3 regions of the Nonomuraea sp. NPDC050328 genome follow, and region 1 is predicted to be linked to each of the others. Evidence: riboswitches for the same ligand, from Rfam matches in the RefSeq annotation. Region 1 holds a riboswitch; each other region holds the start of a gene.
What was found. Region 1 has a riboswitch for cyclic di-AMP ahead of ACIBG7_RS17910 (C40 family peptidase). Riboswitches for the same ligand answer to the same signal wherever they lie in the genome.
Positions count from the first base shown of each region.

Region 2: it holds a riboswitch for cyclic di-AMP, as region 1 does, so the genes downstream of both, ACIBG7_RS25365 (hypothetical protein) here and ACIBG7_RS17910 (C40 family peptidase) in region 1, are expected to answer to the same signal.
Region 3: it holds a riboswitch for cyclic di-AMP, as region 1 does, so the genes downstream of both, ACIBG7_RS09405 (C40 family peptidase) here and ACIBG7_RS17910 (C40 family peptidase) in region 1, are expected to answer to the same signal.

Region 1 covers NZ_JBITIW010000004.1:349,268-355,263, reverse strand. Annotated here, with positions in the region: gene ACIBG7_RS17925 (RDD family protein) at 418-867, opposite strand; gene ACIBG7_RS17920 (RDD family protein) at 1,006-2,532, opposite strand; gene ACIBG7_RS17915 (amino-acid N-acetyltransferase) at 2,619-3,188, opposite strand; cyclic di-AMP (ydaO/yuaA leader) riboswitch at 3,453-3,606, shown strand; gene ACIBG7_RS17910 (C40 family peptidase) at 3,616-4,644, shown strand; gene ACIBG7_RS17905 (LuxR C-terminal-related transcriptional regulator) at 4,740-4,925, opposite strand; gene lysX (bifunctional lysylphosphatidylglycerol synthetase/lysine--tRNA ligase LysX) at 5,283-5,996, opposite strand, start outside.
Region 2 covers NZ_JBITIW010000007.1:15,395-21,390, reverse strand. Annotated here, with positions in the region: gene ACIBG7_RS25380 (response regulator transcription factor) at 1-345, opposite strand, end outside; gene ACIBG7_RS25375 (site-2 protease family protein) at 467-1,780, shown strand; gene ACIBG7_RS25370 (DinB family protein) at 1,783-2,277, opposite strand; gene ACIBG7_RS25365 (hypothetical protein) at 2,378-3,322, opposite strand; cyclic di-AMP (ydaO/yuaA leader) riboswitch at 3,326-3,462, opposite strand; gene galT (galactose-1-phosphate uridylyltransferase) at 3,530-4,591, opposite strand; gene ACIBG7_RS25355 (DeoR/GlpR family DNA-binding transcription regulator) at 4,588-5,367, opposite strand; gene ACIBG7_RS25350 (50S ribosomal protein bL37) at 5,497-5,574, shown strand; gene ACIBG7_RS25345 (TrpB-like pyridoxal phosphate-dependent enzyme) at 5,611-5,996, opposite strand, start outside.
Region 3 covers NZ_JBITIW010000002.1:693,228-699,223, forward strand. Annotated here, with positions in the region: gene ACIBG7_RS09390 (NYN domain-containing protein) at 1-943, shown strand, start outside; gene ACIBG7_RS09395 (NlpC/P60 family protein) at 1,036-2,010, shown strand; gene ACIBG7_RS09400 (alpha-amylase family glycosyl hydrolase) at 2,048-3,550, shown strand; cyclic di-AMP (ydaO/yuaA leader) riboswitch at 3,793-3,937, shown strand; gene ACIBG7_RS09405 (C40 family peptidase) at 3,987-4,547, shown strand; gene ACIBG7_RS09410 (hypothetical protein) at 4,651-5,427, shown strand; gene ACIBG7_RS09415 (M48 family metallopeptidase) at 5,462-5,996, shown strand, end outside.

The DNA of each region.
Region 1 (5,996 bases):
ACCCGGAAAGGCGCGGACACAATTCAGCGCCCGCGTGATTCTGGAGGCGGCGGATCAGTTCTGCTTCTCGGCCCCATCGGCGGCGGTTTGCCCGCGGGTGGCGGCGGCCTCCGACTTGACGAGCTTCACGACCCCATAGATGAAGGCGGCGGCCACGACCGCCGGGGGAAGCAGGGCTGCCAATACGTCTGTTACAGCTTGCATTCGTCCTCGACTCCACTGGGTGCGCTTTATGCACGAGCAACACCACGGACGAGCGGCGCGACCACGCGCCGCCGGACACGTACCCGACCCTAGCGTGACCAGCGCCCCGTCTCCCCTTCGGGTTCACGGGCACTGCGTACTCAGCCTAATGCCAGTCCGGCCAGACTTCTTACCGGATCATGCGAAATTTCCGGAAATGTGTCGCTTCCCACGTCATCGAGGGTCTTTGACCACACAGGTGCCAGCGAGCCTGTCGTGCGGACCACGCTGTAGCGGCTTGTCGATCAAGATGAACAGACCCACGGCGAACGCGAGCATTCCGGCGAGGAGATTCACCACGGGAATCCCCATCGCCATGGCGAGCCCAGGATAGAGGAGCGAGCGTTTCCCTAAGGCCCCGCCCTGCCCTTGGACCCGAATCCTCATGATCGCTTTGCCGAAGGTGCGACCGCGGCCCGAAAGCGCCCTCCAGTCGTACCAGGTATACGCCGCGCCGGCCGCCGCCCACGCGCACAACCCCGGCAGCCGGCCCTCCCACGCCTCCAGCAACCCGACAGACCGGAAGAACAGCCAGAGCAGAAGGGACAGAATGTAATACAGGACGCCGAAGACCAGCGCCTCAATGAGTCGCGCGGTGAAGCGTTCCCACCATTCGGCGGGCATCACTCTGGTCTCAGGCGGCGGGGGCGCCATATGCGCTCACCTCTCCGGGACGGAGGGCTATATCTCACAGTTTGGTACGGCGAGCGGGTACGAAACAGGGGCCGGCGGGAAGCCGGCCCCTGTTTTGTTCGGTCGGCCTTACTTGACCTTCACCACGACGGTGTTCACGAACTTGTCGGCGTAGGTCTGCGCGAGCGGCTTGTTCCAGAACTGCGCGAGCGCGTTCACCAGGACCAGGATCGGCCCGGCGAAACCGACGATCGGAAGTCCGTAGAGCGCGTAACCGCCCCAGGTGACGCCGGCCCGCTTGAGCGCGACGTCGGAGGCGAGCCCGCCCGGAGGCATGGCCTGGCCCACCGGGACGATCTTGATCCCCATGACCATCTTGCCGAGGGTCTGCCCCTTGGCCTTGGTCATGAAGAACTCGTAGCCGATGTACAGCGCGCCGATGAGGATCCAGAGGATCAGCGAGCCGATGGTGGCACTCAGGAATCCCGAGGAGCTGCCCGTCCAGGCGTTCGACGAGGTGATCAGCACCGCGATGAACAGGGCGTTCAGGATGCCGGCGATCGCACCGAAGATGAGACCGTCGACGATTCGGGCGACCAGGCGCTGCCACCACTCCGCCAGGGGCGCCGGGGCGCCGGGCGGCTGGAGGCCGACGGGCTGGCCGTAGCCCGGCTGGCCGTACGGCGTGGCGCCGTAGCCCTGCTGCTGGCCGTAGGCGGGCTGCTGTGCCCCGCCGTACTGCTGACCGTAGCCGGGCTGCTGGGCGCCGTACTGCGGCTGGGCGTAGCCGGGCTGGGTGCCGGGCGAGCCGTAGGGCTGCTGGGCGCCGTAGCCCTGCTGGCCGTAGTCGGGCTGCTGACCCGAGGCGGGCTGGCCGTAGGCCTGCTGGCCGGAGGTGGGCTGCTGCCCGTAACCCGGCTGGGACTGCTGGCCGTATCCCTGCTGACCCGCGGCCTGGCCGTAGTCGGGCTGCTGGCCGTAGCCGGGCTGGGACTGCTGTCCGTAGCCCTGCTGGCCGGAGGCGCCGTACTGCTGGCCCGAGGGCTGCTGGCCGTAACCCGGCTGACCGGGCTGCTGGCCGGAGCCTGACTGGGCCTGCTGGCCGTAGCCGGGCTGCTGGCCGTAACCGGGCTGGGACTGGGCCTGCTGGCCGTACCCCTGCTGACCCGAAGCGGCCTGCTGGCCGTAGTCGGGCTGAGCCTGCTGCCCGTAGCCGGGCTGCTGGCCGTAACCGGGCTGCTGGCCGTAACCGGGCTGGGACTGGGCCTGCTGGCCGTACCCCTGCTGACCCGAGGCGGGCTGGCCGTAACCCTGCTGGCCCGACGGCTGCTGCCCGTAGCCGGGCTGCTGACCGTAACCCTGCTGACCCGAAGCGGCCTGCTGGCCGTAGTCGGGCTGGGCCTGCTGGCCATAGCCAGGCTGCTGCTGACCGTAACCAGGCTGCTGGCCGTAGCCCTGCTGCTGGCCGTATGGCTGTTGCTGGCCGTACCCCTGCTGACCGTAGGGATCGCCGTCAGTGCGATACCCCACGACCGTCACGTCGGGGTCGGCCTCACCCGGGGCACGGCCCGGGTACTGCTGTCCGTATTCGGGAGCCCGGGGCTTGTCGTTCTCACCGGGATCATCCTGTGGATACGGCGGCTGTCCGGTGCTCACCGTGTCACCTCACTTCGAGTTCGCATGTGGCACATGTCAGGACACATGCTTGCTGCTGCCCAAGGTATCGGCATAGGTATCAACAATCACCTTTCCACTCGGTCAACAGCCGAGTCATTAGCCGCGAGATGCAGCAGCATGCGCGTGTTACCGAGGGTGTTGGGCTTGACGTGTTCGAGGTCGAGAAACTCCGCCACACCCTCGTCATACGAGGCCAGGAGCTCGGCATAGACCTCGGGCGAGACGGGCGTTCCCTGTATCGGGCGGAATCCGTGCCCGGCGAAGAAGTCGACCTCGAAGGTCAGGCAGAAGACCCTGCGCAGACCCAGTTCCACTGCGGTTCCGATGAGCGCTGACACGATCTTGTGGCCTACGCCGAGTCCACGATGATCGGGATCCACCGCGACCGTACGGATTTCCGCGAGATCCTCCCACAGGACATGCAACGCGCCGCATCCCACGACTTTTCCGTCATGTTCGGCGACCCAGAATTCCTGCACGTCCTCATAGAGCGTGACGGTGGCCTTCTCCAGCAATCGGGGCCCGGCTCCGGCATAGGTGTCGACGAGCATCTTGATCGTCCGGACATCGGCGGTCCTGGCACGACGGACGGTGATCTGCCTCTTGTGCAGCACGGGCTCGGCGACCTGCTCCATGACCCTTCAGCGTACCGACGCCTTTACGGCTGGGCCGTATCCCGGGCATGATCCTGTGGCGAACGTTTGGAGCGGTCCCTCCCGCCCCCAGGCTCACGAACGCACCAAACCACCGTAAACCCCGCAAAATGCCCGACTATGGCCGCAAGCACGTGATCCGCCCGTGATCCTTCGGATGCCAAACCTCAACGGAATTGGCAGTTCTGGTTGAGCACGAACTGATCGTGCACTAGTGTCCAGCGTCGATATCCCTTCGAGATCCCGCGAAGGGGTGCGCCCAATCCCCTCGTCGGGGGAACCGGGGAACCACAGCGCTCCCTCCCCGGGAGCGCGGGGGTGAATCCAGGTCTTCGGCCTGGTAGGGCTACTCCGGCCCGAACCCGGCAGCTAACCCGGTCGGCGCCCGAACAGGAGAGGTGGCTGGTTGGTGAAGCGCACGCGCGACCGTGGGGAGAAGACCGCGGGCGACGCCCGCCCTCCGGAACGCAGGAGACGTTTCGCCGTCGTCGCGACCGCGCTGGCGGCGCTCAGCCTCGCCCTCCCGCTCGGCCCCGCCACCGCCGACCCCGAGCCCAGCCTCAAGGAGCTGGCCGCGCGGGCGGAGAAGATGCACACCGAGATCGGTCAGCTCAGCGAGCAGTTCAACGGGCAGCGCGTCAAGCTGAAGACGGCCGAGAAGACCGCCGCGGCGGCGCAGAAGACGCTCTCCACCCGCCAGCAGGACCTCGCCGGCAAGCGGGCGCGAGCCGCCTCCCTGGCACAGAGCTCCTACATCTCCGGCGGCCTGGAGCGCACCTGGGCCTTCACCCAGTCGGGCGACCCCGGGCTCTTCCTCGACAACGTCGCCACCACCTCCGCGATCGAGGAGCAGCACAGCAACCAGCTCAAGGAGGTCTCCGTGGCCATCGCCGCCGCGGAGGAGGCCGAGCGGACCGCCTCGGCGCAGATCAAGGAGGTCAAGGCGCTGGTCGCCGACCTCGAGGAGCGCCGCGGGAAGATCACCAAGCTGGTCGCCAAGGTCGAGAGCGCCATCTACCGCCGCGCCCTGGGCCAGGCCGGCTCGCGGGGCCGCGCGACCCGGGTGGACCTGCCGATCATCGGCCAGGGCAAGGCCGCCGAGGCCGCCCGCTGGGCGCTCACCCAGCAGCTCAAGCCGTACGTCTGGGGCGCCGAGGGGCCCAACTCCTACGACTGCTCCGGCCTGGTGATGGCCGCCTACCAGCAGGTCGGCATCAGCCTGCCGCACTACACCGGCGACCAGTGGACCGCCGGCCGGCACATCTCCCGCGAGGAGCTGCGCCCGGGCGACCTGGTCTTCTTCTACAACGACCTGCACCACGTGGGCATCTACGTGGGCGGCGGCATGATGGTGCACGCGCCGCAGACGGGCGACGTGGTACGGCTGGCGCCGATCGGCAACCGCCCGTGGGCGGGCGCGGTCCGCATCGCCGACTGAGCCGACCGAGCCGACTGAGCCGACCGAGCCGACTGCATCGACGGCTGAGCCGGCCGAGCCGAGCGGACCGGTCCACCGCGAGCCCGGTCGTCGGATCAGATGAGCTGGCGACGCGCCGCCCAGGCGACCGCCTCGATCGCGGTCGCCACCCCGATACGGTCGCAGATCACCCGCAGCCGGCGCCGTACGGTCCGGCCGCTGACGTCGAGCCTTCGCCCCACCCTGTCCACGGTCACTCCCTTGGCCAGTTCGGCGAGCAGAGCCAGATCAGCGCGGCTCAACTCAACGCCTTCGGTGAGTAAATCCATCCGTAGCCTCCCCCCACAGCAGAAGCCCTCGGCGGCGTCTCGCCCGACGAAACCGTAAACGCATTCCGGAAAGGTCGTCAAGGTCGCCGATCCCCCCACTTGACCAGCGCCATTGACATGATCCACACAATGTGAACTACTCACGATATGTCGGCGTCTGTGCGGTCGCGATGAGCGCCTCGGCCCCTCCGGGTTTCGACCCAGCCGATCCCGGATTCCCGCCCGGCCCGTATCCCGCCTGCCGCGGCGGCGCCGGCCCCCGGTCCGGTCATGACCGCCGACATGACAACAGCCGGTACGGCAGGCCGTACCGGCTGTCGGGCGAACGGGTCAGTGCGTGGGCTTGACCAGCGGGAAGAGGATGGTCTCGCGGATGTTCTTGCCGGTGAACGCCATGATCATCCGGTCGATGCCCGCCCCCATGCCCCCGGTCGGCGGCATGGCGTATTCCAGGGCGGCCAGGAAGTCCTCGTCAAGCTGCATCGCCTCGAGGTCGCCCCCGGCGGCCAGCAGCGACTGCTCGGTGAGCCGGCGGCGCTGCTCGATCGGGTCGATCAGCTCCGAGTAGGCGGTGCCGAGCTCGGTGCCGAAACCGATGAGGTCCCACTTCTCGGTGAGCAGCGGGTTGTCGCGGTGCTGCCGGGTCAGCGGCGAGGTCTCCACCGGGTAGTCCATGACGAACGTCGGCTGGATCAGCGTGTGCTCGACCAGCGCCTCGAAGATCTCCTGGACCAGCTTGCCCTGGCCCCACTTCGGGTCCCAGTGGATCTCGCGCCGGTCGGCGAGCTTGCGCACGTGCTCCAGGGAGGTCTCGGTGGTGATCTCCTCGCCGAGCGCCTCGGAGACCGAGCCGTAGAGCGTGATCCGCGGCCACTGCTTGAGCCCCAGGTCGATCTCGACGCCGTCGTGGTTGACCACGGTGGTGTCCAGGGCGGCCACGACGGCCTTCTGGTACATCCGCTGGGTCAGGTCGGCCATGTCGTTGTAGTCGAGGTAGGTGCCGTAGGCCTCGAGCATGGTGAACTCGGGGTTGTGCGTGGAGTC
Region 2 (5,996 bases), on a different contig from region 1:
GAGCCGCTCGGGGGCGACGTCGAGGCTGAGGAAGCCCGCGGCGCGGGCCGCGAACGCTCGCCGTACCAGACCGGGGTTGGGGTGGGCGGCCAGGATGAGCGCCCGGCACCAGGGCGCCTTCTCGTACAGCCGCTCGACGGCGGCCAGGCCGTCGACGCCGGGCAGATCCAGATCGATCACGGCCGCGTCGGGGTGGAGGGCCAGCGCGGTCGGCACCACGTCCTCGCCGGTGCCGACGTCGGCCACGACCTGCAGGTCCAGTTCCGCTTCGAGCGAGGCGACCAGGCCCCGCCGCACCAGCGGAAGGTGCTCGGCGACCAGGATCCGGATCAACGTGCTCCCCACATGTCCCAGGGTGATCGTGCGACTGCGCACTGTCAACGAAGTCTGTCGAGTCGGCAAAGGGTGCGCAAGCGGTTCAGTCATGGCGACTTCGACTAGTCTGAGGGCCAACGGGAGGGTGTGCATGGACTTGTTGATCTTCCTGGCGGGGATTGTCATCGTCCTCGTCGGGCTCATGGTGTCGATCGGGCTGCACGAGATCGGGCACCTGCTCCCCGCCAAGCTCTTCGGCGTGAAGGTCACCCAGTACATGGTCGGCTTCGGGCCGACGCTGTGGTCGAAGCGGCGTGGCGAGACGGAGTACGGGATCAAGTGGCTGCCGTTCGGCGGCTACATCCGCATGATCGGCATGCTCCCGCCCCGCCCGGGCGACGACCCCGCCAAGCTCCGGCGCAGCTCCACCGGGCCGTTCCAGGCCCTCGTCGAGCAGGCCCGCGACCTGGCCCAGGAGGAGGTGCGGCCGGGCGACGAGGACCGCGTGTTCTACCGCAAGAAGTGGTGGCAGAAGGTCGTCATCATGTCCGGCGGCCCGCTGACCAACATCGTGCTGGCCTTCATCCTCTTCGGCGTGATCTTCATGGGCTTCGGCGTCGCCACCGCCAAGCCGGTGGTGGCCGAGATGCCGCAGTGCGTCATCCCGACCGCCGAGCTCACGAAGAACCCCAACCGCCAGTGCACCCCGGCCGACGCCAAGACCCCCGCGATCCTGGCCGGCCTGCAGCCCGGCGACAGGATCGTCGCCTTCAACGGCCGCCCGATCAGCGCCTGGGAGGAGATCCAGGGCAACATCAGGAGCGCCGGAGCCGCCCAGGTCACCCTCGGCATCGAGCGGGCCGGGCAGCGCCAGGACCTCAAGGTCAACCTGATCGCCCAGGAGATGCCCAAGCTCGACGACGCCAAGAAGACCGAGGTCGTCGGCTACCTGGGCGTCAAGCCGCAGGCGGTCGTCGAGCGGCAGAGCATCGGCTACACCGTCAGCGAGATGGGCGGCATGATCGCCCGCGTCGGCGAGTCGCTGGTCAACCTGCCCAACCGCATGGTCGGCGTCTGGCACGCGGCCTTCTCCGGCGAGGAGCGCGACCCCAACGGGCCGATCGGCGTGGTCGGCATCGGCCGCATCGGCGGCGAGATCGCCACCCTCGACACCCCGATCGAGAACAAGCTGCTCTTCTACGTCAACCTGATCGCCATGTTCAACCTGGCGGTCGGCATGTTCAACCTGATCCCGCTGCTCCCGCTGGACGGCGGCCACATCGCGGGCGGCCTGTGGGAGGGGCTCAAGCGCGGCTTCGCGAGGATCACGCGCCGGCCCGAGCCCGCCCACGTCGACGTGGCCAAGGTCCTGCCGCTGACCTACGCCCTGGCGTTCCTGATGATGTTCATGGCCGGTCTGCTGGTCTACGCCGACCTGGTCAACCCGGTCCGCCTGGCGGGCTGAGGCTACTCGCCGGTGGCCCCGTCGATCCGCTCGCGCAGCAGGTCGGCGTGGCCGTTGTGGCGGGCGTACTCCTCGATCATGTGCACCACGATCCAGCGCACGGTGAACCGGTCGCCGTCGTGGGCGACCACGTCGTCGAGGGCGCGCTCGGCGAGGATCTTCCTGGACCGGGCGATCTCCTCCTGCCAGGCGGCGAAGGCCGCCTCGTAGGTGTCGGAGGCGGCCTCGTGGAAGGCGGCGTCCCGGTCGTCCTCGCGCCAGTGCCGGGCCCGGGCGTCCTCGCCGGCGATCACCCGCCGGAACCAGCCGCGCTCCACGTCGGCCAGGTGCCGCAGCAGGCCCAGGAGGGACATGGAGGAGGGCTCGACGGCGGGGGTGGCGAGTTGCTCGTCGGTCAGGCCGGAGCACTTCCAGGCCAGGGTCTCGCGCTGGTAGTCGAGGAAACCGGTCAGGGTCTCGGCTTCGGGGGCGACATGGGGAGGCTCAGTACGTTGCATAGTCCCCCATTTGTACCGGTTTGCAGGGGGGAATGCTGTACCGGTTTGCAGGGGGCGATGCGCCCGGGCCTCCGCGCCAGATGCCCGGGCGCACCACGTCTCAGAGCATCGAGATGTGCACGTGGTCGTAGTGGTTGGCGGTGATGCTGCCACGGTCGGACATGGCCCGCCAGCCCGAACCCTGGTTGATCCGCTGCTTCCAGATCACGTACTTGACGCCCAGCTTGTCCATGTTCTTGATCGCCCACGCGGCGACCTGGTCGCCGAGCGCGTTGCCGGCGTTGGAGGGCATGGCGCCGCCGCTGCTCATCATGAAGTCGCAGGCCCGGCCGAGCGGGTGCTCGCCGCTGTCGTCCACGCGGTAGCAGCCGACGGTGTACTGCAGGTTGAAGTTCTTCTGGATCTCCGCCCGCATCAGCCGCGTGCGCGGGGTGATGTTGTCCGACCCGCTGGGCAGCTCGGGCGCGAAGGAGCCGTCGGAGCGGCGGCCCGTGCCGTACGGGACGAGCTCCACGAGCTTCTTCTTGATGTCGGAGATGAGCTTCTCCGCCTCGTCGCGCTGGGCGGCGAGCTCGGTGCTCTCCTTCTTGATCGTGACCGCCAGCGTCGAGGCCTGGTCGGCGGCGAGCTTCTTGGCGTCCCGCGTGGCCTGCACGCCCTGGATGGCCGCCTGCTGCTGGTCGGTCACCGCGTCGAAGACGGCGGCGCCGACGGCGTCGGTCGGCATGAAGGGCGGCAGCGAGCCGTTGTTCTGGTACTGGATCTCGGCGAGCTGGGTGATGAGCTTCTCGGCCTCGGCGAGCTGCGCCTCGGCCTGGGCCAGCCGGGCCTTGGCCGCCTTCTCCGCACTCTGGGCCTTGCCCAGCGAGACGCGCTTGGCGTTGTAGGCCTCGATGAGCTTGTCGGCCTTCTTGTTCAGCTTCACCAGCTCGGCGCGGAGCTCCGGCTCGGTGGGCTTGGGCGCGGCGACGGCGGGGAACGTGCCGAAGGTGAGTGCGACCGCGGTGAGAATCCCCGCGGTGACCATCGCGGACTTGGCCGCCACGAACCTTCCTCTCCTTCTGCCGGCCGGGTTAGCTGACGGGTTCGGGCAGGAGATGCCCTACCACCGAAGTGGATTCACCCCAGGGTGCGATGGGTCCCCGGCTCCCGGGCGACGCGCCCGGGATTAGGCGTGCGACGGCTGTGACAGCCGTTGCGAGAGGGATACTAACGGTAAAACCAAGGTAACGCGACTCCAAGCCGAGATCGCTTAGTGATCTACCTGTGATCGAAGCAGTCGGGCCGCCTCCTCCGGCGGTACGTCGTTGACGAACGCGCCCATCCCCGACTCCGATCCGGCCAGGTACTTCAGCTTGCCGGGCGCCCGCCGGACCGAGAACAGCTCCAGGTGCAGGTAGGCCAGTTCGCGGCCCTGCCGTACCGGCGCCTGGTGCCAGCCCGCGATGTACGGCATGCGCAACCCGAACAGCCCGTCGAAGGCCCGCAGCACCGAGGTGTAGAGCGGCGCGAACGCCGCCCGCTCCTCGGCCGTGAGCGCCGGCAGGTCCGGCACCTGGCGATGCGGGTACAGGTGCACCTCGAACGGCCACCGCGCCGCGGCCGGCACGAAGGCGGTCCACAACTCGTTGGCGGCGACCACCCGGGGCCCGGCCTGCTCGGCGGCCAGCACGTCGGCGAAGAGCGTGGGCCGCTTGGCCGCGGCGGCCAGGTGCAGCCGGGTGCGCGGCGTGACGTACGGGTAGCCGTAGATCTGCCCGTGCGGGTGGGGGAGGGTGATGCCGATCTCCTCGCCGCGGTTCTCGAAGCAGAAGACCTGCTCGACGCCCTCGATCGTGGACAGCTCGGCGGTGCGGTCGGCCCAGGCCTCCATGACCAGCTCGACCTGCTCGTCGCTGAGCTGGGAGAAGCTGGAGTCGTGCTCGGAGGTGAAGCAGACCACCTCGCAGCGGCCCACGCCGGGTCGCACCTCGCTCAGGCCGCCGACCTGGGGGTAGTCGCCGAGGTTGGTGGAGAAGGAGGGGAAGCGGTTCTCGAAGACCACCACGTCGTACTCGCTCGCCGGGATCTCGGAGGCGCGTGCCGCGGTCGACGGGCACAGCGGGCACTCGTCGGCGGGCGGCAGGAAGGTGCGGCTCTGGCGGTGGCCGGCGATGGCCACCCACTCCTCGGTGAGCGGGTCGTAGCGCAGCTCGGAGGCGAGCGGGCGGGGATCGAGGCGGCGGCGGTCGATCGCGGACCGGTCGGCGTCGTCGCGCCGGTCGTAGTAGATCAGCTCCCTGCCGTCGGCCAGGTGAGTGATGGTGCGCTTCACGACGCTTCCTCCGCGATGATCAGTTCTCCGGCGCGCTCGGCCAGGTCCCGGCGCGCCTCGGCGTCCAGGCGCGCGTCGCTGATGACGACGTCGGCCTGGGACAGTTCGGCGATGGTGCTGATGCCCACCGTCTGCCACTTGGTGTGGTCGGCGGGGACGACCAGGCGCCCGGCGCACTGCACCAGCGCGCGGTTGGTCTCCGCCTCCAGCAGGTTGGGGGTGGTGAATCCGGCGCGCACGCTCATGCCGTGCACGCCCAGGAAGAGGGTGTCGACGTGCAGCGTGCGCAGCGCGGCGACGGCGACCGGGCCGACCAGGGCGTCGGAGGGGGTCCGGACGCCGCCGGTGAGCACGACCGTGCGGTCGTCGCGCTGGTTGCGGTGGAAGACCTCGGCCACCTGGATCGAGTTGGTGATCACCGTGAGGTCCGGGACCTCGATCAGGTGGTGGGCCAGCGCCCAGTTGGTGGTGCCGGCCGAGAGCGCGACGGCGGTGCCGGGCCGGACGAGACGGGCCGCGGCGCGCGCGATCGCCTCCTTCTCCGGCTGCTGGCGCGTGGTCTTGGCGGCGAAGCCGGGCTCCTCGGTGGAGCCGGGACCGCCGATGGTCGCGCCGCCGTGCACCTTCTCCAGCAGGCCGCGCTCGGCCAGGACCTCCAGGTCGCGCCGGACGGTCATGTCGGAGACGCCCAGGTCGCGCACGAGCTCGGCCACCCGGACCGCGCCGTGGCGCCGGACCCGCTCCAGAATCGTCTGCTGCCGCTGCTGTGCGAGCACGACGCCTCCTTCCAACAGATTCCACCAAATTATGACATGGCGGTGTTGGAAACTGAGCGCTTGACCTGGTCGGTGTGCCGGGAGACGGTGTGACCTACACCACATAGCCTGACATGTCGGGAGACGCCGATGGCCAAGCGCGCGCGCAAGAGCAGAGCCCGCAAGAAGAAGAAGGCGAACCACGGCAAGCGCCCAGCCTCGCGCTGAACCGGTGGGGACCCCGGCGGGGTCCCCCCGGCTCCGCTAGCGGCCCTGCGGCAGGGCGCTGAGCGCCTCGTCGATGCGTTCCTGCGGCAGCACGAAGTCGCGCATCTCGCCGGAGAGATAGCGGTCGTAGGCGGACATGTCGAAGTGCCCGTGCCCGCACAACGCGGTCAGGATGACCTTCTCCTCGCCCGTCTCCTTGCAGCGCAACGCCTCGGCGATCGCCTCGGCCAGGGCGTGCGTGGGCTCCGGCGCCGGCACGATGCCCTCGGTCCTGGCGAAACGCACACCGGCCTCGAAGCACTCGCGCTGCGACCTGGTCACCGCCTCGAAGCGGCCCAGCTCGTACAGGTGCGACAGCAGCGGCGCCATGCCGTGGTAGCGCAGCCCGCCGGCGTGGATCGGGTCGGGCACGAAGCCGTGGC
Region 3 (5,996 bases), on a different contig from region 1:
CCTCGAACAGGTGGCCGCCGCCGCCGAGGGCAGCGCGCAGGAGCAGACCGTCGTGCGGCTGCGCGAGCAGGTCGCCGCGCTGAAGAGCGCGGCCAAGGAGGAGGCCGAGCGGCTGCGCGAGCAGCTCAAGGCGGCCCGCGCGGAGAACTCCGACCTGCGCCGCAAGCTTCACGAGTCGCGCGAGCGCGCCAAGGCCGCCGACCGGCGCGCCGAGGAGCTGGAGCAGGAGGCCCAGGAGGCCCGATCGCTGGCCGCCAGCGCGGGCAGCTCGGGCGAGGCCGAGCTGCGCCGGCTCAAGGAACGGCTCCACGACGTCGAACGGCAGCTCGAAGCCTCCCGCCGCGCCGCCCGCGAGGGCCGCAGCATCGAGGACGCGCGCATCCGCGTGCTGCTCGACGCGCTGCAGGACGCCTCGGCCGGGCTGCGCCGCGAGCTGGCGCTGCCGACCACCATCCACCGGCCGGCCGACTCGGTCACCGGCCTGGCCCCGGGCACGCCCAAGGTCGCGGCGCGGGCGCTGGCCGACGACGACCCGCAGCTCTTCGACCAGATCGTGGCGCTGCCCCAGGTCCATCTGATCATCGACGGCTACAACGTCACCAAGACCGGGTACGGCACGCTGACCCTGGCCGACCAGCGGGCCCGGCTGATGACCGGCCTGGCCGGGCTGGTCGCGCAGACCCGCATCGAGGTCACCGTGGTCTTCGACGGCGCCGAGCTCAACGCGCACGTCGCGGTCAACGCCCCGCGCGGCGTCCGGGTGCTGTTCAGCCAGCCGGGGGAGATCGCCGACGACCTCATCCGGCAGCTCGTGCGCGCCGAGCCGCCGGGCCGCGCGGTGGCCGTGGTCTCCTCCGACCGAGAGGTGGCCGAATCGGTGCGGAAGATGGGAGCCAGACCGGTTCCGTCCGCTCTGCTGTTGCGCCGGCTCGGCCGCGCCTAGCGTTTGCCGGGGCAGGATTCCCCGAAGCGTTCAGTTCACACCTGCAACTTCTGTACCATTTGCCCCAGGTGTGATCACTGGGAGGCGACGCTGTGAGGTTGGGCCGGGTACCGCTGGTCGCCGGATTGGCGGTCGGAGCGTTGCTGGTACATCCCGGCGGGGCGGTCGCCGACCCCAAGCCGACCGTCCGGCAGGCCAAGGCCCGCCTGGCGAAGCTCAACGACCAGGCCGACAAGGTCGTCGACCGCTACAACAAGGCGACCGAGGACTACAAGGCCGCCAAGAGCCGGTACGGCAAGCTGAACGAGCGCTACAAGGCCAAGCTGGCCACCGTCGCCGGGCTGCGCTCGCAGGTGGTCACCATGGCGGTCGACAGCTACCAGACCGGCACCGACCTGACCGCCGCCACGGTGGTCCTCGGCAACGACAGCCCGGCCGACACGCTCACCGGCATGGCCCTGGCCGACCAGCTCGCCGCCGAGCGCGGCCAGCGCCTGGCGCAGTTCCTCCAGGAGAACCAGGGCCTGAAGGCCCAGCGGGACGAGGCCGAGAGCGCGCTGAGCGACGCCGACGCCAAGCGGGACAAGGTCGCCGATGACCGGTCCGAGATCCTCAAGCTGATCAAGAAGCAGAAGGCCCTGCTGGTCCGGCTGGGCGCCTACAAGACCGGTGACCCCAACAGCCCGGGTCTGGTCTACAACGGCCCGGCCCGTGGCAACGCCGCCGCCGCGCTCACCTTCGCCTACGCCCAGGTCGGCAAGCCGTACCGGTACGGAGGCACGGGGCCGGACGGCTTCGACTGCTCCGGGCTGACCCAGGCCGCGTGGCGGGCGGGCGGCGTGGAGCTGCCGCGCACGACGTGGGACCAGTGGGCCTGGGGCGCCAACCGCAAGGTGGACCTCAAGGCGCTCCAGCCGGGCGACCTGGTCTTCAGCGAGGGTCTGGGGCACGTGAGCCTGTACGCGGGCGACGGCAAGATCGTGCACGCGCCGCAGACCGGTGATGTGGTCAAGGTGGTCAACCTCGCCGACTACGGCCGACCGCTGGTAGGCGCCGTCCGCCCCTAAGGTGGTGAGAAATATCACCTTATAAAGGGGCGCTTCCGTGTGGCTTCGTGACGCCGTCCTGTACCAGATCTACCCCCAGAGCTTCGCCGACGCCAACGGCGACGGCATCGGCGACCTCGCCGGCATCGAGTCGCGCCTGGACTACCTGTCCTGGCTCGGCGTCGACGCGCTCTGGCTGAGCCCGTGCTTCGCCTCGCCGATGGCCGACGCCGGCTACGACGTGCGCGACTACTTCAGCATCGACCCCCGCTACGGCACCGAGGCGGACCTGCTCTCCCTGGTGGAGAAGGCCCGCGCCAAGGGCATCCGCATCCTGCTCGACCTGGTCGCCGGGCACACCTCCGACCAGCACCCGTGGTTCCTGGCCTCCGCCGCCGACCCCGGCGACCACCGCTACATCTGGTCCGACCGTGAGGTCCCCGGCTTCGTGCCCTCACCGGGCAGCCGGCCGGGCTCCTACCGCCCCAACTTCTTCGCCTTCCAGCCGGCCCTGAACTTCGGCTACGCGCGTCAGGACGAGGCCGAGCCCTGGCGCCAGCCGGTCGACGCGGAAGGGCCCACGGTCAACCGCAGGGCGCTGCGCGAGATCATGTCCCACTGGCTGGAGCGCGGCGTGTCGGGCTTCCGGGTGGACATGGCCGCCTCGCTGGTCAAGGACGACCCCGGCCACGTGGAGACCGCCAAGCTCTGGCGCGAGCTGCGCGGCTGGCTCGACGAGGCCTTCCCGGAGGCCGTGCTGCTGTCGGAGTGGGGCGATCCCAAGGTCTCGGTGCCCGGCGGCTTCCACGCCGACTTCTTCCTGCACTTCTCCGGCCTGGCCTTCCGCTCGCTGTGGGACAACGGCGCGGTGACCACCGAGTGGGACAAGATCGACTCGCCCTACTTCGACCCGGCCGGGGCCGGCACGACCGCGCACTTCCTGGCCGAGTGGCAGGAGGCCATGGAGGTCATCGGCGCCTCCGGCCTGATCTCGCTGCCCTCCAGCAACCACGACTGGCCGCGCCTGGCCAGCGGCACGCGCGAGGGCGAGCAGCTCAGGGCCGCCTTCACCTTCCTGCTGACCTGGCCGGGCCTGCCGGCGATCTACTACGGCGACGAGATCGGCATGCGGTACGTGCCCGGCCTGCCGGACGTCGAGGGCAGCCGGCTCCTGCCCGGCTACAACCGCGCCGGCTCCCGTACCCCCATGCAGTGGGACAAGGCCGACCCGCAGATCACCTACCTGCCCGCCGACCCCGACCCGGCGCGCCCCAACGTCGCCGACCAGCGCGCCGACCCCGGCTCGCTGCTGCACACCGTCCGCGAGCTGATCGCCCTGCGCCGGGCCCATCCCGATCTCGGTACGGCGGAGCCGGTCGAAGTGCTGCACGCCGGTTACCCGTTCGTCTACCGGCGCGGGCGGTTCGTGGTCGCCGTCAACCCGGGCGCCGCGCCGGCGTCGGTCGAGCTGCCGGGTTCGCGAGGCCGGCTCGTATCCGGCGCGGCGGCGGACTGGATCCGGCTCGACGGCTTCGGTCACGCGATCTTCGAACTGGTGTGACGCATGTGACAGATGTGACTTGACGGGCATTGTGAGGAGGTCAGTGTGACGCGAATCACAAAGACATCACGAAACGGTGATGGAGCAGGGATCGCTCTTCTGACTATCGCGCGGGGAAATCCTGACTCTTGACGGTGGCTTTGCCCTCCGTTGGCGTGCGGGGTACTTTCTGGCCTCGCGGCGTTCCAGCCAGGACGCCGCGATTTCGCGAGTCGGCCGCAAGATCGCCGATCGGACAGATTGAGATCCGCTTGCCGAATCCGCGCAGCCAGGAGGCGCGGAGCCGGGGACCCAGAGTTCCAGGGGTGAATCAGCGCAGCGCGCTGTAGGGCGACCTTCCACGCCCGAATCCGTCAGCTAACCCGGTAGGCGTTCGTGGAAGTCCCGAGGAGACACCCTGTCTACCCGTCAGATCCCCCGTTTGTCATGCCTTGCCATGGGCGGAGTCGTGTTCGGCACCGCCCTCACCGGCCTCACCGCCACTCCGGCACAGGCCGTGACGAACACCCCCGCCGCCGCTCCGGTCACTTCGAGCGGTACCGCCACGGTGGTCACGACCACCGGGCGGCCTGCGAAGATCGCTTGGCCCGCCAAGGCCGCCCGGTCCGCCCGGGCCGCCAAGGCGGCCAGGCAGAAGGTGAGGGCCGCCAAGGCCGTCGCCGTCGCCAAGGCCCAGATCGGTGACCCGTACCGCTTCGGCGCCACCGGGCCCGGCTCGTTCGACTGCTCCGGCCTCGTCCAGTACGCCTGGCGCAAGGCCGGGATCAGGATCCCGCGCGTGACGCACAGCCAGTACGCGGGCATCAGGACCAAGGTGTCGTGGCGCAACCTGCGCCCCGGCGACCTGATGTTCTTCAGCGGGCGCGGGCACGTCGGCATGTACGTCGGCAAGGGCCGGATGGTCCACTCGCCTCGCACCGGCAAGACCGTGCGGGTCGAGAAGCTCAGCGGCTGGCGCAAGCGCGCCTTCGCCGGAGCGGTCCGCCCCGGCGGCTGACCTCGTGAAGGCCCCGCCCTGTTCCGGGCGGGGCCTTCGCAGGTTTCCCCCTCTGCTTCCCGGCTTTTCCGGCTGGGTGGGCGGGTGCCGCTAACCTGGCAGGATGCCGACCCGGGTGACCCGCAGAGCCGCACTGCTGCTCGCGCTCACCTGCACCGCGGCCGCCCCCCTCGACCCGCCGGCCCCCTTCCGCGGGGCCACCGCCACCCACGGCGCCGCCTCCCGCGTGCTCGCCGAGCCGGGCACGCCGGCCGGCCTCGACCTCCCCGACCTGGCCCGCCGCGCCGACACCGCCGCCACCCGCGTGGACCGCACGCTGGGCACCCGGGTCCGGCCCCTGGTCCTGGTCCCCGCCACCGACGCCGGCGCCGCCCGCCTGATCGGCGCCGCGCCCGAAGCCGTCGCCGGCCTCGCCGCCCTGGCCGACCAGGGCCGGGTGATCATCGTCCCTGGCGGCTACACCCGCCTCACCGAGACCGGCCGCGACGTCGTCCTCACCCACGAGCTCACCCACGTGGCCGCCGGAACCGGCCGCGTCCCGCCGTGGCTGCGCGAGGGCTTCGCCGACTACGTCGCCTACCGCGACTCCGGCCTGAGCGTCGAGGCCGCCGCCGCCGAGCTGCTGGCCGACATCCGGGCGGGACGCCTGCCGTACCGGCTGCCGGAGGGTTTCGGGCCGCCCCGGCAGGCTCAGGCCTACCAGGAGGCGTGGCTCGCCTGCCGGCTCATCGCCGCCGAGTACGGCGAGGCGCGGCTCGTGCGGCTCTACCGGGACGCCGCGCAGGGCAAGCTTGATCTGACGCCGTTCGGCGACTTCACCGCGAGATGGCGCGCCCATCTCAAGCACCTGGGGAGAGGCGATGACGGAGCGGGGGCTTGAGGGAGAGGTTCAAGGAGAGGTTCAGGGAGAGGCGATGGCCGAGGGGGAGCGCGGTGCGCCGAGGCCGGGGCTGCTGCGCAGGCAGGCGGGCATCGCGCTGGCCGTACTGGGCACGGCGATCGTGGCCGTGGTCGCGTTCACCACGCCCTGGGACCCGCTGCCGCTGCGGGTGCAGCCCGATCCGGCCCGTGACTTCACCCCGGCCGAGATCGCCCGCGCCCAGGCGTTCGACGCGGCGCTCAGCGCGCCCGCCTACCTGTCGCTCGGCCTCACCGTGCTCTTCGCCGGGATCCTCATCGCCACGCCCTTCGGCGCCCGCGTCCTGGCCCGGCTGCGCGGGCCGTGGTGGCTGCGGGTGCTGCTGGGCGTGCTCGTGCTCACCCTGCTGGTCGAGGCGCTGCGCTGGCCGCTGGGGATGTGGTACGAGGTACGGCTGCGCGAGTTCGGGCTGTCCACGCAGGACTGGGGCTCGTGGAGCGCCGACCGGCTCAAGAACATCGCCGTCCGCGTCGCCATCCTCGGCGTGATGATCGTCGTGCTGGCGGCGCTGGCGCGACGGCTCAAGCGCT